One region of the Stenotrophomonas maltophilia complex sp. Om-AH-Sm3 genome, then DNA from elsewhere that is predicted to be linked to it. Evidence: riboswitches for the same ligand, from Rfam matches in the RefSeq annotation. Region 1 holds a riboswitch; the other holds the start of a gene.

What was found. A riboswitch is a leader RNA that binds a small molecule or an ion and turns the genes downstream of it on or off. The one in region 1 is predicted to bind thiamine pyrophosphate.
Region 2: it holds a riboswitch for thiamine pyrophosphate, as region 1 does, so the genes downstream of both, AC10QF_RS06930 (TonB-dependent receptor) here and thiC (phosphomethylpyrimidine synthase ThiC) in region 1, are expected to answer to the same signal.

The regions. Positions count from the first base shown of each region.
Region 1 is NZ_JBYBLQ010000007.1:44,117-55,895, reverse strand. It holds gene AC10QF_RS10520 (2-isopropylmalate synthase) at 1-732, opposite strand, end outside; gene AC10QF_RS10515 (threonine dehydratase) at 729-1,820, opposite strand; gene AC10QF_RS10510 (ACT domain-containing protein) at 1,917-2,168, opposite strand; gene ilvG (acetolactate synthase 2 catalytic subunit) at 2,152-3,888, opposite strand; gene ilvC (ketol-acid reductoisomerase) at 3,928-4,902, opposite strand; gene ggt (gamma-glutamyltransferase) at 5,589-7,307, shown strand; gene AC10QF_RS10490 (BCCT family transporter) at 7,866-9,443, opposite strand; TPP riboswitch at 9,668-9,769, shown strand; gene thiC (phosphomethylpyrimidine synthase ThiC) at 9,852-11,696, shown strand.
Region 2 is NZ_JBYBLQ010000004.1:125,553-137,331, forward strand. It holds gene AC10QF_RS06895 (helix-turn-helix transcriptional regulator) at 1-387, shown strand, start outside; gene AC10QF_RS06900 (VOC family protein) at 455-823, shown strand; gene AC10QF_RS06905 (hypothetical protein) at 877-1,203, shown strand; gene AC10QF_RS06910 (DUF6624 domain-containing protein) at 1,225-2,157, opposite strand; gene AC10QF_RS06915 (Dyp-type peroxidase) at 2,360-3,334, shown strand; gene AC10QF_RS06920 (hypothetical protein) at 3,415-3,831, shown strand; gene pnuC (nicotinamide riboside transporter PnuC) at 3,891-4,460, opposite strand; gene AC10QF_RS06930 (TonB-dependent receptor) at 4,469-6,658, opposite strand; TPP riboswitch at 6,729-6,824, opposite strand; gene AC10QF_RS06935 (phosphotransferase enzyme family protein) at 6,923-8,047, opposite strand; gene AC10QF_RS06940 (glycine zipper 2TM domain-containing protein) at 8,177-8,584, opposite strand; gene AC10QF_RS06945 (hypothetical protein) at 8,833-8,970, opposite strand; gene AC10QF_RS06950 (response regulator) at 9,054-9,692, opposite strand; gene AC10QF_RS06955 (ATP-binding protein) at 9,768-11,779, shown strand, end outside.

The DNA.
Region 1 (11,779 bases):
GATGCCGTTGACGGTGCACTCGACCTGGCGTGCACCGCCTTCGATGGCGGCCAGCGAGTTGGCCACCGCCAGGCCCAGGTCGTTGTGGCAGTGCGCGCTGAAGATCACATTGGCGGCATTCGGCACGTCGGCGACGCCGGCGATGACCTGCTGGAACATCGCGCGGATCTCTTCCGGCGTGGTGAAGCCGACGGTGTCGGGCAGGTTGATGGTGGTGGCGCCGGCGGCAATGGCCACGCGCGAGACTTCGATCAGGTAGTCCAGCTCGGTACGGGTGGCATCCTCGGCCGAGAACTCGACATCGTCGATGTAGGAGCGAGCCAGCGAGACGTGCTTGCGTACCGATTCCAGTACCTGCTCGCGGGTCATCCGCAGCTTGTGCTCGCGGTGCAGCGGGCTGGTCGACAGGAACACGTGCAGGCGCGGGTTGGCTGCGGCCTCCAGGGCACGTGCCGAGGTCTCGATGTCGGCCTGCAGGCAGCGCGACAGCACAGCCAGGCTCAGGCTCGGGCGGCGCAGTTCGCGGCCGATCAGCGCCATCGCCTCGCGGTCGGACTGCGAGCTGGCCGGGAAGCCGGTCTCGATGATGTCCACGCCCAGTTCGTCCAGCGCACGCGCCATCACCAGCTTCTGCGGCGGGCTCATGCTGCAGCCGGGGGACTGCTCGCCGTCACGCAGGGTGGTGTCGAAGATGCGGATGCGCGGGGTGGTAATTCGTTCGATGGTGGTCACAGGGAAATCTCCTCGACAGCGGGTGCGGCGGCTTGCAGGGGGGAAGGGGAAGAGGTGGGGGACGCGAGGGCGCTGGCCTTGCCGGGCGAGCGCGGGGTTTCACTACGCCGTCGCCGTGGTTTGCGCGGCGGGCGCGGCCGGATGTCGGTGAGCAGGCCGGCCAGGACACCCGCATCGATATTCCCGCCGGACACCACCGCGCACTTGCGGCGGCCAGCGACACGGCGGCCTGCTGCCAGCGCCAGCGCACCGGCGCCCTCGGCGATGATGTGTTCTTCCAGTGCCAGCCGGACCAGGGTTTCACGCAGTTCGGCTTCGCGCACGATCACTACGTCGTCCAGCAGCGAGGTGCACAGGCGTCGGGTCAGGAATCCAGGGATCTTCACCCGCACGCCGTCGGCCAGCGAGGCGACGGGGGCGATCTCGCGTACGTCGCCGCGGATGGCGCGCGCCATTGAGTCAACGCCTTCCACCTGGGCACCGATCACGCGCACGCCCTGTGATTTCAGCGCCAGTGCAACGCCGGAGGCCAGGCCACCGCCGCCGATCGGCACGATCACCACGTCCGGTGCGTGCGCGGCCAGCTCGATGCCGACCGTACCCTGGCCGGCAATCACATCGGCGTCGTCGAACGCGGAAAGGAAGCGGTAGCCGTGGCGTTGTGCCAGTTCAACCGCGAAGGCGTAGGCCTCGTCATAGCTGGTGCCATGCTGGCGCACGGTGGCGCCCCAGTGAGCGACGCCGGCGATCTTGGTGGCCGGTGCGCCATGTGGCATCACGGTGATGGCCGGAACGTCCAGGCGGTAGGCCGCCCACGCCACGCCCTGGGCATGGTTGCCGGCCGAGGCGCAGATCACCGGCCGGGTATCGCCGCGCTCGCGGCCGGCCAGCAGCGCGTTCAACGCGCCGCGCACTTTGTAGGACCCGGTGCGCTGCAGGTTCTCCAGCTTCAGCCAGGTGCCGAAGCGCTCGGCATGGTGCAGCGGGGTAGGCGGCAGGAAGCGGCGCAGCCGGGCCTGCGCCGCCAGTACGTCGGCGACGCTTACGTCGCCGACATCGCTTTCCTGGCTGGCATCAGCGGCCGGCATGGGCCACCAGCGGGGTGCAGGCGACCGCCGCATGCGGGCACGGGCGGCGAAGAAGACGCCTCCGTACCGGCACCGTGGTCACTACGGTACGGGTGTTCATGCGGATGCTCCTTCCACGGCGGTGACCTGCACGGACACGCAGTCGTAGATCTTCTCGATCTGCCGGCACAGCGTTTCCGCCGGGCGCTGGCCATCCACCACCAGTTGCAGGTGCCAGCGGCCATCGTCGGCGGCCACCGGCGCACCGCTGATCGCACGCGGCGCGAAGCCACGGCGCTCGGCCATGCCGATCACGCGCAACAGCGCGCCTTCGGCCGGGTGCAGCACCAGGTCAAGCCGGTAGTGCATTGGGGATCTCCTGGCGGGCATGGGCGGGGTTGCTTTCCAGCATCGTGCTGTTGGCGGTGTTCGGTGGCACCAGCGGCCATACGTTGGCGCGTGCATCGATGGCCACGTGCAGCAGTGCCGGGCCGGGTTCGGCCAGCAGCGCGGCCAGGCCACCCTCGACGTCATCCCGCGCGTCGATGCGGGTGGCGGAAATGCCGAACACCTGCGCCAGCGCCACGAAGTCCGGGTTGTCGGACAGGTCGATCTCGCTGTAGCGCTCGGCGAAGAACAGCTCCTGCCATTGCCGCACCATGCCCAGCGAACTGTTGTCCAGCAGCACGATCTTCACCGGCAGGCGGCAACGCGCGATGGTCGCCAGCTCCTGCACGTTCATCATGAAGCTGCCGTCGCCGGACACCAGCACCACGGTGCGATCGGGGCAGGCGAACTGCGCACCCATCGCTGCCGGCAGGCCGAAGCCCATGGTCCCCAGTGCGCCACTGGTCAGGTGGTTGCGCGGGTGGTTGAAGCGGCAGTGCTGCGCCACCCACATCTGGTGCTGGCCGACGTCGCAGGCGATCACCGCATCGGCCGGTGCCAGTTCGCTCAGGCGCTTCAGCAGCGCCGGGGCGTAGATGTGCTGGCCCGGTGCGTCGTAGCGCGCTGCGAAACGATCGCGATGCTGTGCACAGCGCTTGCGCCATGCGTCCTGGTGGGCCTTGGGGGAGGGGAAGGCCGCACGCAGGGCGCGGATGGCGTGACCGACGTTGCCGGGCACGGCGACATCGGCGCTGCGCAGCTTGGAGATCTCATATGCGTCCGCATCGATGTGAACGACGCGGGCGAACGGTGCGAACTCGGCCAGCTTGCCGGTGGCACGATCGTCGAAGCGTGCACCCAGCACCAGCAGCAGGTCGCTTTCCTGCACCGCCATGTTGGCCGCGCGGGTCCCGTGCATGCCCAGCATGCCCAGCGACTGCGGATGGCTGGCCGGCAGTGCGCCCAGGCCGCGCAGCGTCATCACGGTGGGGATGGCACTGGCCTCGACGAAATCGCGCAGGTCCTGCACCGCATCACCCAGCGCGATGCCACCGCCGGCGTAGACCACCGGCTTCTCGGCCGCGGCCAGCGCGGCAATGGCTTCGGCAATGGCGGCCTCGGCCGGCGCCGGCGGTGGTTCGACGCTGCTGGGCGCATGGGCCGGCAGATGGCTGGCGTCGGCCAGCTGCACGTCCTTGGGCAGGTCGATCAGCACCGGGCCGGGGCGACCTTCGCGGGCGATCCGGAACGCATCGGCCACCACGCGCGGCAGGTCATCGACGCTGCGCACCAGCCAGCTGTGCTTGACGATCGGCATCGTCAGGCCGAACACATCCAGTTCCTGGAAGGCGTCGGTGCCCAGCAGCGGGGTGCCGACCTGGCCGGTGATGCAGACCATCGGTACCGAGTCCAGCATCGCATCGGCGATGCCGGTGACCAGGTTCGACGCGCCCGGGCCGGAGGTGGCCACGCAGACGCCCACCTGGTTGCTGGCGCGGGCGAAACCGTTGGCGGCCAGCGCCGCGCCCTGCTCATGGCGTACCAGGATGTGCTTCAGCGACGAATCCACCAGCGCGTCGTAGAACGGCATGATGGTGCCGCCGGGATAGCCGAACAGCGTGCGGACGCCTTCGGCCTCCAGCGCCTGGGTCAGCCAGCGCGCGCCGTTGGGCGGCGCGCTGCGGTGTGTGGAAGAGTTCATGGGGGAACCTTGCAAAGCGGGTGGGGGAGGGCCGCGCGGTTACGCGGCCTGTCCTTGCAACCAGACCATCTTGGCGCGCAGTTCCTTGCCCACCTTTTCGATCGGGTGCTCCAGGTCGGCCTGCTTGAACCTGTTGTAGTTCGGCAGGCCCGCTTCGTACTCGGCCACCCAGTTCTTGGTGAAGGTGCCGTCCTGGATGTCCTTCAGTACTTCCTTCATGCGTGCCTTGGTGCCGGCGTCGATCACGCGCGGGCCGCTGACGTAGTCGCCGTACTGCGCGGTCTCGGAGATGAATTCCAGCATGCGCGAGATGCCGCCTTCGTAGAACAGGTCGACGATCAGCTTCAGCTCGTGCAGTACTTCGTAGTAGGCGATCTCCGGCTGGTAGCCGGCTTCCACCAGGGTCTCGAAACCGGCCTGCACCAGCGCCGACGCACCACCACACAGCACCGCCTGCTCGCCGAACAGATCGGTCTCGGTCTCTTCCTTGAAGGTGGTCTGGATCAGGTTGGCGCGGGCACCGCCGAGGCCGGCCGCATAGGCCTGGGCATGCTGCGCGGCCTTGCCGCTGACGTCCTGGTAGACCGCCCAGATGCACGGCACGCCACGGCCGATCTCGTACTCACGGCGCACCAGCGCACCCGGGCCCTTCGGCGCGACCAGCACCACGTCCAGATCGGCGCGCGGCTCGATCATGCCGTAGTGCACGTTCAGTCCGTGGGCGAACAGCAGGCACGCCCCCTGCTTCATGTTCGGCGCCAGCACATCGTTGTAGAGCTTCTTCTGCACCATGTCCGGGGTCAGCACGGCGACCAGATCGGCGTCCTTCACCGCATCGGCGGGCGCGACCACGGTGAATCCATCGGCCTGGGCCTTGGCTTCGGTCGGGCCGCCCGGACGCAGGCCTACCACCACGTCGAAGCCGGATTCGCGCAGGTTCAGTGCGTGGGCGCGGCCCTGGCTGCCGTAGCCGATGACGGCGATCTTGGTCTGGGGCAGGTCGTTGGTGCTCATGGGGGAGGTTCCTTGCGGTGGGAAGAAAAAAGAACGGCCGGTCGTCGAGGTGACGTGCCGGCCGGTCAGGGGAAAGCGGTGGAGGGGGCGCCGCGCATCGCACAGGCACAGCCACCACGAGGCGCGGTGCTGCAGGTCCGGGTTGTTCGATGAGCGTTGGTCATGGTGGTTGCGTCTGAAACCAGGTTCTGAAATGAAAAAACCCGCACCGGGGCGGGTGCGGGTTTTTGAAGAGTTCCGGTGTGTCTGTTGCTTACACGCTGGCTCGTCCCGCACCTGTGGGTTGGGTAATAAGTACGAGCACAAGAATCGAACGCAGCGAGGCGGCGCCGATGGCGGCGGCTTCGATGTGGGTTCGCGGTGGCGTGTTGTGATGCAACATGCGATCGAGAGAAGCACAGGAGTTTTGGCGGTGTCAACCCTCACGACAGTTTTTTTATCGGTTTCCAGTGAGTCCAGCGAAATCGCTTGCGCCGCAAGGATGGTTGCCACTGAAAGTGTTTCAGTGAACCCGAATTCACTCCTTTCAACACGCTTTTTGCGCGGATTCCGGGTCGCTGTTCGCCATGCTGGGGCGGACCTTGGTCGGCACCCACCGAAAGGCCATCGCCCATGACCTCTGCCCGATACCGCATGAAGGCCGCAGCGGCGAAGATCGCGGAACCACCTTCCACCGGAACCCGACCGTGTCCCGACGCCTTGCCCGCTCCCTGCTCGCCGCCGCCGTGCTGGCTGCCGTGCCTGCACTGTCCATCGCCGCCGACCGCATCACCGGCCACACCTTCGCCACCCGTTCGGAGGTGATCGCCCCGCATGCGATGGCGGCTACCTCGCAGCCGCTGGCCACCCAGATCGCGCTGGACGTGATGAAGGGCGGTGGCTCGGCGGTCGACGCGGCGATCGCGGCCAATGCCGCGCTCGGCTTGATGGAGCCGACCGGCAACGGCATCGGTGGCGACCTGTTCGCCATCGTCTGGGACCCAAAGACGCAGAAGCTCTACGGCTACAACGGCTCGGGCCGCTCGCCGAAGTCGCTCACCCTGGCCGAGTTCCAGCGTCGTGGCCTGAAGGACATCCCGGCCACCGGCCCGTTGCCGGTGTCGGTGCCCGGAGCGGTCGACGGCTGGTTCGCCCTGCACGACCGTTTCGGTCGCAAGCCGATGGCCGATAACCTGGCGCCGGCCATCCGCTACGCCCGCGAGGGCCACCCGGTGGCCGAGGTGATCGCCTACTACTGGGACCGTTCGGTGCCCAAGCTGTCGCAGTACCCGGGCTTCAAGGAGCAGTTCACGATCAACGGCCACGCCCCGCGCAAGGGCGAGATGTGGAAGAACCCGAACCTGGCCAGCACCCTGCAGAAGATCGCCGACGGCGGGCGCGACGCCTTCTACAAGGGCGAGATCGCGCGCACCATCGGTGACTACTTCAAGGCCAACGGTGGCTACCTGAGCTACCAGGACATGGCCGACCACCACGGTGAATGGGTCGAGCCGGTCAGCAGCAACTACCGTGGCTACGATGTCTGGGAGCTGCCACCCAACAGCCAGGGCATCGCTGCGCTTCAGATCCTCAACGTGCTGGAAGGCTACGATTTCTCGAAGATCCCGTTCGGCTCACCCGAGCATGTGCACCTGTTCGTTGAGGCGAAGAAGCTGGCCTTCGCCGACCGTGCGCGCTTCTACGCCGACATGGCATTCCAGCCGGCGCCGGTGCAGAAGCTGATCTCCAAGGAGTATGCCGCGCAGCGCCGCGCGCTGATCTCGATGGACAAGGCCTTGAAGGAAGTGCAGCCGGGCACACCGAAGCAGCTGGAGGAAGGCGACACGATCTACATGACGGTGGCCGACGCCGACGGCATGATGGTCTCGTTGATCCAGTCCAATTACCGCGGCATGGGCAGCGGCATGGCGCCGCCGGGGTTGGGCTTCATCCTGCAGGACCGCGGCGAGATGTTCGTGCTGCAGAAGAACCATCCCAACGGATACGCACCGGGCAAGCGCCCCTTCCAGACGATCATTCCGGCGTTCATCACCAAGGGGGGCAAGCCGTATGCCAGCTTCGGCGTGATGGGCGGCGCGATGCAACCGCAGGGCCATGCGCAGATCGTGATGAACCTGGTGGACTTCGGCATGAACCTGCAGGAAGCCGGTGACGCACCGCGCATCCAGCATGAGGGTTCCACCGAGCCGACCGGCCAGGCCACGGCGATGACCGACGGTGGCGAAGTGAATCTGGAAACCGGCTTCCCATATGAAACAGTGCGTGCGCTGATGCGCAAGGGGCATCGCATCGTGTTCGCAGATGGGCCGTATGGCGGTTACCAGGCGATCATGCGCGATCCCGACACCGGGGTTTACTACGGTGCTTCGGAGAGCCGCAAGGACGGGCAGGCGGCGGGGTACTGAGGTTTCCCGGCCACCGGGCTGAGCCCCCTCGCGGCTGAGCGCTGGAGCAGGTTCATGCGCTGGGGCGTGCGGGTGGGAGTGTCGGGGGACGCCGTAAATACGTCCTTGTAGGCTTAGCCGCGCCATCCATGGCGCGGATACCCCCGCCACTCCCACCCGCACGCCCCCCGAAAATTTCCGTGCGCGTCAGCCACGGAAGAGAAGGAAGAAGATCAAGAGCAAAGGCAACAGCAACAGCCGCGCGCTGTGGGTTGGGGTCGGATCCGTTTTCCGAAGGAAAACGGATCCGACCCCTTCTTGTTTTCCGATACACCTGATCCACGCATGGCGTGGATCTACTGCCGTCACTGGGAGATCGTCGGAGGCGGGGAGGGGGCAGATGGCGGGACCGTCCACGGCATGGATGCCGTGGCCGAGCCTACAGGGACGTACTTGCGGCGTGTCCCGCCATCTGCCCCCTCCCCGCCAAGCAAGCAGAAGCCCAGAGCCGCCTTGGCTTCTGCACTTGCACTTGCACTTGCTTGAAAAAGCGGTGCAGCCGCAGGCTGCAAAACACCCTCAATCCTGATCGTGCGCGCGTGCGGCCTCGGCCTGCGTCTCTTCCTGCGCCGCCATCTCGCGTGCGATCCACGCATCGATCATGTGCCGCTGGCGCTGCGCCTGCCGTCGCTCACGCGTGTACTCCTGGTCGAGCACGCGGTACAGCGCCACCATCACCAGCACCATCAGCAGCGCGAATGGCAACGCCGCAATCGTGATCATGCCCTGCAGTGCATCCAGGCCACCGGCCAGCAGCAACGCCGCTGCGATCAACGCCACCGCGATGCCCCAGGCCAGCTTGCGCTTCAACGGAGGATCGCCTGCTTCGTCAGTGGACATGCTGGCCAGAACCAGTACCGCCGAGTCGGCCGAAGTTACGAAGAAGATCATCAGCAGTACCAGTGCGATGCACGACAGCAACAGCGGCAGCGGCATGCTGTCGAACAAGGTGAACAGCACCGTCTCGTAGCCATTGCCCAGCGCCTGCACCAGGTCGGCATGGCCGAAGATCTGCGCCCACAGCGCGGTGCCGCCGAACACCGCGAACCAGAAGAAGCCCAGCAGCGTCGGCGCGAGCACTACGCCGATCACGAACTCGCGTACGCTGCGGCCGCGCGAGATGCGTGCGATGAATGAGCCCACGAACGGTGCCCACGAGATCCACCAGGCCCAGTAGAAGATTGTCCAGTCCGCCACCCAGGTGCTGCCGGAGAACGGTGACATGCGCAGGCTCATCGTCACCAGCTGGTTGAGGTAGGAGCCCAGCGTGGTGGTGAACGTATCGAAGATGAAGCCGGTCGGCCCCAGCACGAGCAGGATGGCTGCCAGCAGGGCAGCCAACGCCAGGTTGAAATTGGACAGCCACTTCACACCCCGCTCCACGCCACTGGCGGTGGACGCCATATACAGCACGAAGGCGACGGCAATGATGGTCATCTGCACTGGGACGGTAGCCTGCACGCCGAACACGCGCTCGATGCCGGCGGCGATCTGGATGGTGCCGAAGCCCAGCGTCGTCGCGACACCGATCGCGGTGGCGACCACTGCAGCGATGTTGACCACCCGACCGATCCAGCCGCGATGATGGCGGCCGATGATCGGCTGCAGCATGTCGCTGACCAGGCCACGGCCGTTGCGGTTGAACTGGAACCAGGCCATTGCCAGCCCGATCAGCGCGTAGATGGCCCACGGGTGCAGGCCCCAGTGGAAGAATGCATAGCGCATCGAGGCGCGTGCCGCATCCAGGCTCTGCGGAGCAAGCCCTTCCGGCGGCTTGCTGAAGTGCGAAATGGGCTCGGCAGCGCCCCAGAACACCAGGCCGATGCCCATGCCGGCGGCGAACAGCATCGACATCCAGCTGGCCCGCGAGAACTCCGGCTCGGCGTCTTCGCCACCGATGCGCAGGTTGCCGAAGCGTCCGAAGGCCAGGTACATCAGGAACACCAGGGCCAGGAACACCACCAGCAGGTACAGCCAGCCGATACCGCGGATGAGTTCGCCGAGGATGCTCTGCACCACGGTATTGAAGGGGCCAGGTGCAATACCGGCAAGCAGCACCAGCATCAGAACCAGTGCGATGGAAACACGAAACACCATGAAGGAGCTTCTCCGATCAAGGGATTGAGGGGAGCGAGCAGAGCTTGCAGCGAAGGGCCGGCGGCATGCAGCGCGAACCGGGCAGGGGCCGCGTCGGCGGCGAAGGAAGCATCGGTCGCGGGAGCGCGACGGACGTGCACGTTACTGAACGCGACGTCATGGTTCTGTTAACGAATAGCGATTGGGGTCAGATCCGGAAGCGGGCGGTCTATGCTCTAATGCACGCCAAGAAGCGGGGGTACCGAGGCCACGTGGCCACGGTTGAGACAGTCCCTTGGAACCTGATCCGGCTCATACCGGCGTAGGGAAGCTTTGCAATGCAGCCGTGCCTGGACTCCGCCCAAGGACCGTCCGGGCGCGGTCGCAGTGCGCCGCCGCTTCGTCCCTGACCTTCCTGGACGATGCCCGATGAACGCACAGCTCTCCGCCCTGCAGCAACAGGCCCAGCAACTCTCCGAATCCGTGACCCGGCCCATTCCCGGCTCGCGCAAGATCCACGTGCCCGGTTCGCGCCCGGATCTGCAGGTGCCGATGCGGGAGATCGCGTTGACCCGCACCCCGACGCTGTTCGGCGGCGAAGAGAATGCACCGGTCACGGTCTACGACACGTCCGGCCCCTACACCGATCCGGACGCGCGTATCGATCTGTCCGCCGGGCTGCCGGCACTGCGTCGCGGCTGGGTGGAGGAACGTGGCGATACCGAGCAGCTCGAAGGCCTGAGTTCGTCGTTCGGGCGTGATCGCGAGCACGACCCGAAGCTCGCTGCCGTGCGCTTCCCCGCCCGCAGCCTGCCGCGCCGTGCACGGGCAGGCGCGAACGTCACCCAGATGCACTATGCGCGGCGCGGCATCATCACGCCGGAAATGGAATTCGTTGCCATCCGCGAGAACCAGCGGCTGGAGACGATCCGCGATGCGGGCCTGCTGCAGCAGCACCCGGGCGAGGCGTTCGGCGCCGCGATCCAGAAGATCATCACTCCGGAGTTCGTGCGGGATGAAATCGCGCGCGGCCGCGCCGTGCTGCCCAACAACATCAACCATCCGGAAAGCGAGCCGATGATCATCGGCCGCAACTTCCTGACCAAGATCAATGCCAACATCGGCAACAGCGCCGTCTCCTCGGGAATCGCCGAGGAGGTAGAGAAACTGGTGTGGGCGATCCGCTGGGGCGGTGACACCGTGATGGACCTGTCCACCGGCAAGCACATCCATGAAACCCGCGAGTGGATCATCCGCAACTCGCCGGTGGCGATCGGTACGGTGCCGATCTACCAGGCGCTGGAGAAGGTCGACGGCCGCGCCGAAGCACTGACCTGGGAGATCTTCCGCGACACACTGATCGAGCAGGCCGAGCAGGGCGTGGACTACTTCACCATCCACGCCGGCGTGCTGCTGCGCTACGTGCCACTCACCGCCAAGCGGGTGACCGGCATCGTCAGCCGCGGGGGCTCGATCATGGCCAAGTGGTGCCTGGCGCACCACAAGGAGAATTTCCTGTACACGCATTTCGAAGAGATCTGCGAAATCATGAAGGCCTATGACGTGACCTTCTCGCTGGGTGACGGCCTGCGTCCGGGCTGCATCGCCGATGCCAATGACGCCGCGCAGTTCGGTGAGCTGGAAACGCTGGGCGAGCTGACGAAGACTGCCTGGAAGCATGATGTGCAGACCATGATCGAGGGTCCCGGCCACGTGCCGATGCAGCTGATCAAGGAGAACATGGACAAGCAACTGCGTGAGTGCGGCGAGGCGCCGTTCTATACGCTGGGGCCGTTGACCACCGATATCGCACCGGGCTACGACCACATCACCAGCGCGATCGGCGCGGCGATGATCGGATGGTTCGGCACGGCCATGCTCTGTTACGTGACGCCGAAGGAGCATCTCGGCCTGCCCAATCGCCAGGACGTGCGCGACGGCATCATGGCCTATCGCATTGCCGCGCATGCAGCCGACCTGGCCAAGGGCCATCCGGGCGCGCAGGTTCGCGACAACGCATTGAGCAAGGCGCGCTTCGAGTTCCGCTGGGAGGACCAGTTCCACCTTGGCCTGGACCCGGAGAAGGCCAAGGAGTTCCATGACGAGACGCTGCCGAAGGATGCGCACAAGCTGGCCCACTTCTGCTCGATGTGCGGCCCGCACTTCTGTTCGATGAAGATCACCCAGGACGTGCGTGACTACGCCGAGGCCGGCATGAAGGAGAAGTCGGAGGAGTTCCGCGCGGCTGGCGCAGAGGTCTACCACCAAGGATGACGAGTAGCCGGGTGCCGGCCGCTGCCCAGCAGCCGGTTGTGCAGGGGCCGGGAAGCGTGCTGGCCAGCGGCCGGCACCACCGC
Region 2 (11,779 bases), on a different contig from region 1:
CCTGCGCTGCGCCTGCAGCGGATGGCGCACTGCCTGCAGCAGCATATGGGTGCGTCCGCGCTCGATACTTCGGCGCAGCGTGCACATGTCCTGTTCCGGGCGCTCGCCGCGGGTGACGCCACGCTGGATACGCTGGCGGCGCACTTGAGCCTGAGCCCGCGCAGCCTGCGACGTTTCAGCCAGTTGCAGTTCGGCTACGGCGCCAAGACGCTGGAGCGGATCCTGCGCCTGCAACGCTTTCTGCGCCACAGCCGTGCGCTGCCGCAGCACTCGCTGGCGATGCTGGCCGCAGAGGCCGGCTATGCCGACCAGGCCCATCTCAGCCGCGAGGCGCGCGAGCTTGCCAGCATGACCGCACGCGAACTGCGCCTCGAATGGGGCCAATGATGGCCGTTTCGTTCAAGACCGCGGTGCCGCGCTGATTGAAGCTGGGCTCCCACCCAGGAGCTACGCCATGAGCCGTGCCGCTACTCACGATGCCGAACGCCGCATCGACAACATCGAATTCAACGTCGCCGACATTGCCCGCAGCAAACGCTTCTACGGCGAGGTGTTCGGCTGGCATTTCACCGACTACGGCGCGGCCTACACCGAGTTCGACGACGGCCGTCTGAAAGGTGGCTTCGTGGCCGACGCGCCGGTGCGTGCCCACGGGGGGCCGCTGGTGATCCTCTACTGCGCGGACCTGGCCGATGCACAGCAACGCGTGATCACTGCCGGTGGCGAGGTGGTGCTGGCGGTGTTCGCCTTCCCCGGTGGCCGCCGCTTCCAGTTCCGCGATCTGGATGGCTACGAGCTGGCGGTCTGGAGTGACGCGACCTGAACCTGCTGATACCCGCCGCGGAGCATGCATACTGGGCCGAGCCAGGAGTATGCATGCTGATCCCCATTTCCGCGTATGTGCAGCAGGCCGACGGCAATACCGTGCAGGTGGTGGTGCTGGACGCAGACGCGCGTGCGGCGTTGCAGGCACTCGGCGTGGCGGGGCAGGCGGCGACATTGTGCGCCGAAGTGGGCGACGACATCGGCAAAGCCCGCTTGTTCGCTGCCCTGCGTGACCGGGGCGTAGCGTTCTTGGCCGGTCGCGAATGGAGCCCGGCCGAGGTGTTTGCCTGGCTTCGCGACCGCGGTCTGCTCGAAGGTCCGTATCTGCGCATCGCCTGGACCGACCCACGGCAGTACGTTGTCTGCATCGACCCGTGATGCGTCCAGGCCGATACGGCCCTAGCGGACTGGCTTGCGATACGCCTCCGACAGCGTGGCCTTGTACTGCGACAGCGGTTGCAGCCCCATGGCCTGGCGCCGTGCGTCTAGCCCGTCCATGTCTTCGGTGGGCCGCAGCTCCATCGTGCCGTCGCCGGCGGTGGTGAACTGGCTGCCGTAACGCTGCGGCTTGCCCTGCGCGAGCAGTACGCGATCGGTCAGCAACGCCAGATCGGGAAGATCGGCCTCGCCGGCCTTCGCCGCATGTTCGATCAGCGGCAGTACCTGTGCCTGGAACGCGGGATCGTGATCGGCGTGCTGGACGATCAGCCAGGCCGCCTTGGCCCCGTCATGGCCGACCCGCGAATAGGTCGGCCAGCCCTTGTCGGCAATCATGGTCTTCAACCAATCGGCATTGGCCTGGGCCACCGGTGCTACGCCCTTGAACGCATTGCCACCCCCCGCGTCGATGGCCACATGCTGGGCGGCCTGGTCACGTGCGGCGCGCTCCAGCAGCTCTTTGCGCAACGGGGCGTCCAGTTGCGCGAGGCGTTGCTGCTCGGCGGCTTCCACGCGCCGCTGCATGTCCGGCCACGCCGGATCGGCGCGCAGGGCGTTCAGGCCCGGCCGATCCTTGTGCAGCAGATCATCGAACGACAGGCGCCCGCGGGGCAGCAGTTGGTTCACGTAGTCCATTGCCTGGCTGCGGTCGCCGGCAGCGGCCGTGCATTCCACCAGCAGCAGCTCGCCGCCGTCGGGGAAGCGGCCACCACGCTGCAACAGCTCGCCGAGCAGCCGCGCGCATGCGCTGAAGTCATCGGCGCCGTAGCGATCGAGGGCGGTGAAGAAGGGATCCTCGGCAGCGGCGTGCGCGCCAAGCGGTGTGCCCAGCGCCAGAGCGAGGGCCACGGTTGTGGCGGATGCGCGCAGCCACTGCATCGATGTATGGGACATCAGCGTCTTCCTCCGTGAAGTGCAGGGATGGCCACGTGCTGCCGGCCTCATGGCGCAGGCTAGCAGCGTCATGGCGCTGTCTCAAACGCACGCGGTATCCGCCGCAACCTGAGAACCGCTCCGTCGCCGATCAGGAGCTTCGGCTATGATCGCCCCCACATCGCCGCACGCGAAGCGCCCGCCTCAAGCCCGCAGGAATACCGTGAACACCCAGCCCGCCCAGATCACCGCCCTCAACCACACGCTCGACAACGAGCCGCAGCAGATCACCGCGCCGCTCACCCATTCGGCGGCGTTCCTGGTGCTGAAGGTGAAGGACGACGAGGCGTCGATCGCCAAGGCGCGCGAGGTGCTGGCCAGTACCGACGATCTGATCAAGAACACCGCCATCCGCGAGATCGAGCGCACCTTCACCTGCAACGTGGCCATCGGCCATCGCGTGTGGCAGCCGCTGGTAGGGTCCACGCCGCCACGCGAGCTGAAGCCGTTCCGCGAGATCAAGGGCGCGACCCACACCGCCGTGTCCACGCCCGGTGACCTGCTGTACCACATCCGCGCACGTACCATGGACCTGATCGTGGCGTTCGAGCGCAACCTGCTGATGGCCTTCGGTGATGCGGTCGAAGCGGTCGATGACGTGGCCGGCTTCCGCTACTTCGATGGCCGCGACCTGCTCGACTTCGTCGATGGCACCGCCAACCCGGAAGGACTGTCGCTGCCGGAAGCCACCATTGTTGGCGATGAAGACCCGGAGCATGCCGGTGGCAGCTACGTGGTGGTGCAGAAGTACCTGCACAACCTCGATGCCTGGCGCGCGCAGAAGACCGAGGCGCAGGAGGCGATCATCGGCCGCACCAAGCACGACAACATCGAGCTGGATGATGCGCCGGCCGATGCGCAGAAATCGCACAAGACGCTGTGCACCATCGAAGACGCTGACGGCGAGCACGAGATCCTGCGTGACAACATGCCGTTCGCCAACCCGGGCCGTGGCGAGTACGGGACCTACTTCATCGGCTACACGCGCCGCCTGTGGGTGATCGAGAAGATGCTCGAGCGCATGTTCATCGGCAATCCCGCGCCGCTGCACGACCGCATCCTCGATTTCTCCACCGCCACCACCGGCGTGACCTTCTTCGCGCCCTCGCGCAAGGTGCTGGCCGACCTGGGCGAGTGATCGCGCCGGGCCGACCGCCATCTGCCTGTCATCTATGACGCCGACCATGGCGCGCTGGATGGGCGCGCAGGAGGCAGGCGATTGTCATGGCAGGGAACAGGACAGGCCTACGCCGCTGGTGGCGGCGTCTGGCTGCGGTGTTCGGCGCACTGGCACTGGGGAGTGCCGCGGCGTCCGCGCAGGAAGCCCCTGCGCACTGGATGGCCTACGCCGCCGCCGTGGGTGGCCAGCTGCAGCAGCGCCTGCAGCAGGAACAGGACCCGCAGGCGCAGCGCGTGCTGCAGTGGCTGCAGGCCCACTCGGACACGCCGACGCCGCTGCCGGTGAGCGTGTGGATCGCGGCGGATGGCCGTATTTCGAAACTGGAATTCGACAGCCTGGGTGACGCCCAGGTCGACGCCGACCTGCGCGCGACGCTGCAGGCCGGCCCGCTGCAGGCGGGACCGCCGGCGGACATGCGCCAGCCGCTGCGGCTGGGTTTGGCCCTGACCCCGTAGATCCACGCCATGCGTGGATGGCGCGCCGATTGCCCGCAACAGCCACGCATGGCGTGGCTCTACTGCGTTGCCACCTGCGGCTCGCGCGCGGCCGCGCTCCATGCGCGCAGGCCGAACACGGCCAGACCGAGGAAGAACACGTACAGCGCGGCGGTCACGTGCAGCGACTTGAACAGGTAGGCGCCCACGTAGACCACGTCCACGGCGATCCATACCCACCAGCAGGCGACGTGGCGGCGTGCCTGCCACCACTGGCCGACCAGGCTCAGCGCGGTCAGCATCGCGTCCAGCCACGGCAGTGCGGCATCGGTGAAGCTGTGCATGGCCGCACCCAGCGCCACGCCACCGCACAGGCCGATGGCCAGGTCGCGCAGCAGCTTGCCGCGCGCCAGCGGCACGATGCGGATGCTGCCTTCATCGGCGGCGTGCTGGCGCCAGTTGAGCCAGCCATAGACCAGGAAGCCGCCGAAGGCGACCTGCAGCAGGGTGTCCGAATACAGCTTGGCCTCGGCGAACACCAGGCCATACAGCGTGACCGACAGCAGGCCCACCGGCCATGCAGACAGCCGGCGCCGGGCCATCAGCCAGACGCCGAGGACGCTGCACAGCGCGGCGGTCCACTCGAGCACGACGCCGTTCACAGCGCGAACGTCACCGACAGGCGCGCCTGTCGCGGTGCGCCGGGGAACAGGTAGTAGTCACCGCCGCTGCTGCCGGTATCGCGCCAGTAGAAACGGTTGAACACGTTGTCCACCGACAGGTTCCAGGTCACGGCGCGCTCGTGCAGCCGGTGCTGGAAACGCAGGCCGGCATCGAACACCGAGTAATCCGGCGCGCGTACGGCGCCGTCGGCGCGTGCCACGTTGGCACCGGCATAGCGCCACCCGCCAGTGACATCCAGGCCCTGCACGAACGGCAGCGCATAGGCCACGTGCACGCTGGCACGCACCTTCGGCACGTTCACCAGCTGATGACCCTCATAGGCCGGCGTGCCGGTGTCGCGCGCGCGCGCCTGCAGCACGCTGGCGCTGGCCACGACCTGCAGCGCATCGGTCAGCTGGCCGTTGGCGGTCAGCTCCAGGCCGGTGTGGGTCTGGGTGCCTTCCTCGACGAAGGTGTAGCCCACGTCGCTGTTGTCCGGCTTGGCGTACTGGTACGGCTGCGAAATGCGGAACACCGCCGCGCCCAGGGTCAGCGCTTCGACCGGCACGTACTTCAGGCCCACTTCCAGCTGCCGCGACTGCACCGACGGCAGGAAGGTGTCGGCGTTGCTGGTCCAGAACGGCGCTTCCTGGCCCAGCGAAATGCCGCGCACGTAACTGGCGTAGGCGTTGAGCTGGTCGGTGGCTTTCCACACCACCGCGGTCTGTGGCAGGAAGCGCGACAGGCGGCTGTGCCGCTGCGGGGTGCCGCGCTTGTCGTAGGCCCGCTCATCCAGGCGGACGAAGCGGCCACCGGCCAGCCACTGCCAGTCGTCACCGAAGCTGATCCGGTCCAGCACGAAGAACGCGGTCTGGCGGCTGTCCAGGCGACGTGCGGACGGGCCCGGCATCTTCGGCGACGGCGCGAACACCGGCACCGGTGCGTCGTGGATGTTGCTGGTGCCAACGTACTCGTTGACGCTCGGGCGCCTGTCCACGGTGCGGCGGAAGTAGTCGGCCCCGAGGGTCAGCTGGTGGCCGACGCTGCCGGTCTCGAAGCGGCCACGCAGTTCGGCACGAGCCTGCTGGTTGCGGCGCGTGTCGTCCGGACTGCGGTAGTCGTAGATGTCATAGTCGCCGTTGGGCGCGAAGTAGTTGCCCGGCACGCTGCCGTCGGCACATTGCGCGGCGTAGTAGCAGCCGTAGGCGAAGGCGACGTTGTCATCGATCACCGAACGGCTGTGGCCCACCGATACACGTGATTGCCAAGCGTCGTTGAAGTCGTAGGTATGCAGCGCGGTGATGTTGGTGCTCGCGATATCCACCGGCCGCTGCCACGGCTGGTAGCCGAGCAGATGCTCGCGGTCGACGCCGCGCGGCAGGTCACGCGCGCCCAGCAGCTGGTAGCCGGACACCGAGCGCTGCGAGCTGGTCTGGTAGTTGGCATCCACTTCCAGCTTGCCGCGTTCGCCGATCAGCCAGTCGGCGGCCAGCGAGTAGAAGTTGCGGCGGCCATCGGCGTGCTCGACGTAGGAATTGCTGGAATCCCATGCGGCGTTCAGGCGCAGGCCGAAGCGCGGGGTGATCCAGTGGCCGACATCGACGGCGACGTAGCGCGAGCCTTCCGAATCGGTGCCGAGCGTGGCGGTGCGCACTTCGGCCGGGCGCTTGCCGATGTAGTTGATGATTCCGCCCGGCGCCATCACGCCTGCCGCCAGGCCGGCTTCACCCTTGAGGATCTCCACCGACTGCACGTTCTCCAGCGCCAGGCGTTGCTCGCCGGCGATGGACAGCCCATTGAAGCGGTAGCCGGTGGCGGCGTCCAGGGCGAAGCCGCGGATGGCGACGTTCTGGTAGTAGCCCACCGGCGCGTAGGCATCACCCAGCGAGGCATCATTGCTGGCCAGCTCGGACAGCGAACGTAGCTGGCGGCGGTCGAGATAGTCGCGCTCGAGCACATTCACCGAAGCCGGCGTGTCCTTCCACGAACCGCCACCGAAGGCGTTCACGCGCGAGGTATCGGCCTTCGGTTTGCCGGCCTGCACGCGCACCGCTGCCAGTTCGGTCGGCGAGCGTTCGGCGCCGATGGCGGCCGCATCGGTGGTGGCCTCGGCCTCGCTGGCATGTAGCGGCAGCGCGGCACAGAGGGCGAGGGAGAGCAGGGTGGGGCGCAGGCAGCGGTTCATTCGGTTCGTCTTCGGCCAACAAGGGAGACGAAGCGACGGCGCGCAGGTGCACCGGCCCAGGATGGGGGTGTGGCTGCGGCTCAAAGCTCCCTACGCCGGTGCAAACCGGATCAGGTTCCAAGGGACTCTCTCAGCCTGGCAGATCCAGGCACCCCCGCTTCAGGTGACCATTTCACTACAAATGGTACGGATTTGCGAGCGCCACCCAGGGTCAGATCCCCTTCCTGCGGAAAGGGATCTGACCCCAACGCTGCGTCAACCGGATCACGCGGCGGCGTGCAGGGCCTGCAGCAGTGCCTGCCCCGGGGCGGTATGGAACCACGCCGGATGGCCGAGCATGAAGGGCTGCCACGCCACATCGGCATTGGCGGTCGAGCCGGTGACGCCCTCGAAATACTCCACTTCGGACAGTGCGAAGTCGAAATGCACCATCGGCAGCAGGTCGGCCAGCAGGTGCACGCGTGCCGCCGACAGCGGCAGCACCTGGCGGTAGCCATCGAGCAGCGCCAGCGCGATATCGATGCGCACTGCCTCCATGCCGCGCGCCAGTTCCAGCCATGCCACGGCGTTGCGCTCGATTGCGGTGGCGAGGTCGAACAGTGCGCTGGTGGGCGAGGTCAGGCCGAAATCCAGCACGGTGCTGACCTGCCCGTCGCGCCACAGCAGGTTGGAGACATGCCAGTCGTTGTGCGCCCACAGCCGTGGTTCGTCGTGCAGGCGCTCGGCCAGTCCCGTGTGCCACGGCAGCACGTCACGCCGCAGCTGCGTTTCCCACGGAATGCGCGCGAGATAGCGGGCCAGGCCGGGGCGCTCGTGCAGCCCTGCCTTGATTGCGGCAATCGGATCGTCGGCGCGGATCAGGTCGTCGCGCGCCACCAGCAGATGGGTGCTGCGCTGGGGCGCGTGGTAGCTGGCGGCGGCGCGGTGCAGCTGTGCGAGTGCGCGTCCGGCTTCGCGGGCCTGCGCGACATCGGTCAGCAGCGACCACGACACCGCGTCGCGGTACAGGTCGTCGCCTACGCCGACGTCGTGCAGTTCAAACGTCCATTCGCCGTGTTCGACCGCGGTGTGGCCATCGGTTGCCGCCAGCACCTGCACCACCGGCACGCCGGCAGCGGCGAGATGGGCGATGAAGCGGTGCTCTTCCTCCAGGCAGGCCGCGTTGCGCACGCTGTGGTGATGGCGCTTGATGAACACTGCGCCGCGCGTGCCATCGACGATGGCGGCAGCCGACAGTGGCCGCGGGCTGTGCCAGCGTGGCTGGCTGCCGCTGTCCAGCTGCGGGTAGCGCTGGCGCAGCCATGCGATGTCCGCCGCGCTGATCGGTGGCCAGTCGGCAGCCACCTCGTCGTTGTTGAGGCCCTGCACACGGTGGGAGGAAGACGTCATGCCGCGGCCCGAGAGGGGAAAGTCACATCCAAGGCTGCGCATTCAACGCCATGCGCGCGGCCAACGCAAACGGGCGGGTCATCGACCCGCCCGTCTCTGCCATCGGCAGGGGTACCGCCGCCGTGCCGCTTACCAGCCGCGATGGCGACCGCGGTCGTGGTAGTAGCGGTTGTCGTAGTAACGCTCGCGCTGCCAGCGGCGGTCGTCGCCACGGTCGTAGTAACCGCTGCGGTAGTAACCACGATCGTAGCGGCGGTCGTAGCGGTTGTCGTAGTAACGATTGTCGTAATAACGACGGTCGCGGCGGTCGGAGGTGGTCAGATTGCCGATCGCGCCGCCGGCCACGGCACCACCGACGGTGGCGGCAGGATCACCGTTGGAGAGCAGGTTGCCGGCCACGCCACCGACCACGGCGCCGACCAGGGTGCGCTTGTCCTTCCTCGACATCGCGCTGGCATCGCTGACCACGGCGACACCGGCCACCAGTGCCAGCGCCATCGCCAGACCACGGAAGCTGAGTGTGGAAGTACTGAGCATGATTCGTTCTCCTGTGAGGTGCATGCCACGCTGGGCAGGGAGGGCGCGGGGCGCCCCGGCTGCCGTGATGTCCACGCTGGCGTTCCAACATTGCCGGAACATTGCCTGGTGTATCGAGCGGCTTGCGCATTCATCTAGCGGCAGGTGGCATGAAGCAAGGCTGAAAGTGGCCTCGGCCGCTCAGCTGGCAGAAAGGGAAAAGGCCACGCGGGCGTGGCCCCTCCCTTCTCTGCCAAGGCGTTGGCATGTCAGACGCCCGTCGCCTTCCGGGCCTGCCGCGCCTGCTCCTGCGGGGTCTCCTGCTGCGGCTGCAGCACGTCAGGTGCGCCCTGCACCGCACCGCTGCTGAGCGCCAGGCTCTGCTCGCTGGCGGCCCGCGTCTCCACGGTGACGCGGCCGGCGGCCGGACATGAGCCGGTCGATTCCTTCGACCTCGCATTGTTGCCGGTGCGATTATGTGAATCGCGTCTCAAATTTTCCCGTCACGCAGATAGTCGAACAATTCGGCATCGCCCTTCAGCCCCAGCTTGAGCATCGCATCGCCCTTCTGCCGGCTGATGGTGCTGACGCTCTTGTGCAGCAGCAGCGAGATCTCCTTCACTGTCATGCCGGTGCCGAGCAGGCGCAGCACCTCCACCTCGCGCGGGGACAGCGGCTTGCCGTCACCCTCGCGCATGCGCCAGCTGCCGGCTGCCTCGACCCGCTCGCGCAGGCTGCGGCTGATATAGGGCTGGCCGCGGTAGACCGCCTGGATCGCCTGCGGCAGCTCGTCCATCGACGAACTCTTGTCGACCAGGCCGAGCACACCACTGTCGAGCACCATGCGCAGGATCGCCAGGTTGCTGGAAACGCTGAGCATCAGCACCGGCAGGTCCGGGTGGCGGCGCCGGATCATGCCGATCATGGCGAAGCCATCGGCCTGCAGGCTGCCCGGCATGGAGTAGTCGGTGACCAGCAGGTCACAGGGCTGGCTGGCGAGCAGGGTCATCAGCGCCTGCGCGCTGTCGGCCTCGCCGACCACGCGGCCGACGCCGCTCGACTCGATGACGGCGCGGGTACCGATACGGACCACGGGGTGATCGTCTGCGATGATGATGCGCAAGCTCATGCTCTAGTATGGCCATCGGGCACGCCGGACCGCGACCATCGCGGTCCCTGGCAGGATTCTAGGAGATCGACGCAGATGCGTAGGTGGGCTGTTCGCGGGCTGCTCCTGCTGCTGGCGGTGCTGGCGCTGCCCGTGGCCCAGGCACAGCCGGCCCCTGGCCTGCTGCCGCTCAGCCCGTTGCAGCGCGAATACCTGGTGGCGCATCCGACCATCGTTGTCGGGCAGTATGACAGCGGCTGGCCGCCCTTCGAGTCCCTCCGTGATGGCGAGCAGGTCGGGCTGGGACCGGACTACCTGTCGCATCTTGCTCGCCAGCTCGGTGTGAAGGTCGAGGCGCGCCGCTATCCGGACTGGACATCCGTGCTGGATGCGGCATGTCGTGGCGAGATCGACGTGGTGATGAATGTCGGCCTCAGTGCCGACCGCACCCGCTGCATGGTCTATACCGCCGCCTACAGTGAGGCGCCACTCGCACTGGTGGGCCGGCCCGATGACCTGCGTGCCTCCGACATGCCGGACCTGGATGGGCTGAGGGTGGTGATCGAACAGGACTTCCTGACCGGTCCGCAGGTGCGCGCCCGATTCCCGCGTGCCCGCCAGCTTGTCGCAAACGACACGTTGAGCGCATTGCAGATGGTCAGAGACGACAAAGCGGACGTCTACATCGGCAATGCCTTCGTCGCCACCGAGCTGATTGCCAGCCGGCGCCTGCAGGGCGTGGCGCTGTTGCGGCCGAGCGACCTGCCCCCTGAACGGTTGCACTTCGGCATTCCCAACAGCAAGCAACCCCTGGCCGAAGCCCTGGACCTGGCGCTGGCCGCGACCAGCCAGGCCCAGCGCGATGCCCTCGCACAACGCTGGTTGTCACCGCCGCACTGGTCGGCATCGGCGCAGCTGGCGCTGAGCCAGGCCGAGAAGCGTGTGCTGGAGAAGCCGCTGATGATCGGTTTCGCGCCGAATGCCGCGCCCCTGTCGTTCACCGGCGAGGATGGCCGGCCCAGTGGCCTGGCCAGCGAGTACCTGCAGCGCCTGATGCAGGCCGGCGCCAACCTGAAGGTCGAGAACAGCCACGACTGGTACGAGGTGCGTGAGAAGGCCCGCCGCGGTGAACTGCAGGCCGTGATGGGCATACCCGTTGATTCGCGCTACCTGGGCCCGGACTGGGTGTTCAGCCAGCCCTTCATCAGCGTGCCGAACGTGATTGTGGTCAGGAGCGATGGTGAGTCGCTGCTGGGCCTGGCCGACCTGCAGGGCAAGCGCGTGCTGCTGTCCGACCCGGAGCGCGTGCGTGGCTATGTGCAGCAGCAGGCGCCGCAGGCCCGGATCATTGCTGCGCGGAGTGCCGAGCAGGCGCTGCAGCGCCTGCTCGAGGGTGAAGCCGATGCCTATGTCGGCAACCTTGCCGTGGTCGATCACCTGCTGCGCAGCCGTTTCCCGGGGCGGATGCAGGTAGCGGCTCCGGCCGGTTTCAACGACCAGCTGGCGCTGGCAGTGGATCGCCGCCATGCGGCCCTGGCCACGACCTTCGATCGCCTGCTGCTGCAGATGACCCCACGCAAGCGCGAGGCGCTGCGCAGCGACTGGCTGGCGGTGGAGTACCGCAATGGGGTCGACTGGAGCAATCTGCTGCGGTGGGGCGTGCCGGTGCTGATGGTGCTGTTGACCGCGCTGCTGGTGCATGGCGTGGGCCATTGGCGGCTGCGCCGTGAGGTGGCAGGACGCCGCCAGCTGGAGCAGCGACTGGCCGAGGTGACCGACAACCTGCCGGCGGTGGTCTACCAGGCCCGTCGCGATGCCGATGGCATGCTGAGCTTCCCGTTCATCGCCGGCGACCTGCCTGCGTTGTTCGGCATCACCCGGCAGCAGGCCGAACAGGATGCGAGGGTGTTGCTGGAACGCGTCGAGCAGGAGGACCGCGCGCGCATCCTGCATTCCATCGAGCAGGCCGCGCACCAGTTCGCGCCGTTGATCCTGGAGTTCCGCCTGCGCAGCGACGGGGAAGGCGTGCGCTGGGTGCGCAGCCAGGCCCATCCCTACGCCGCCGAAGAAGGCGCGGTGATCTGGAGCGGGTACTGGGTGGATGTAAG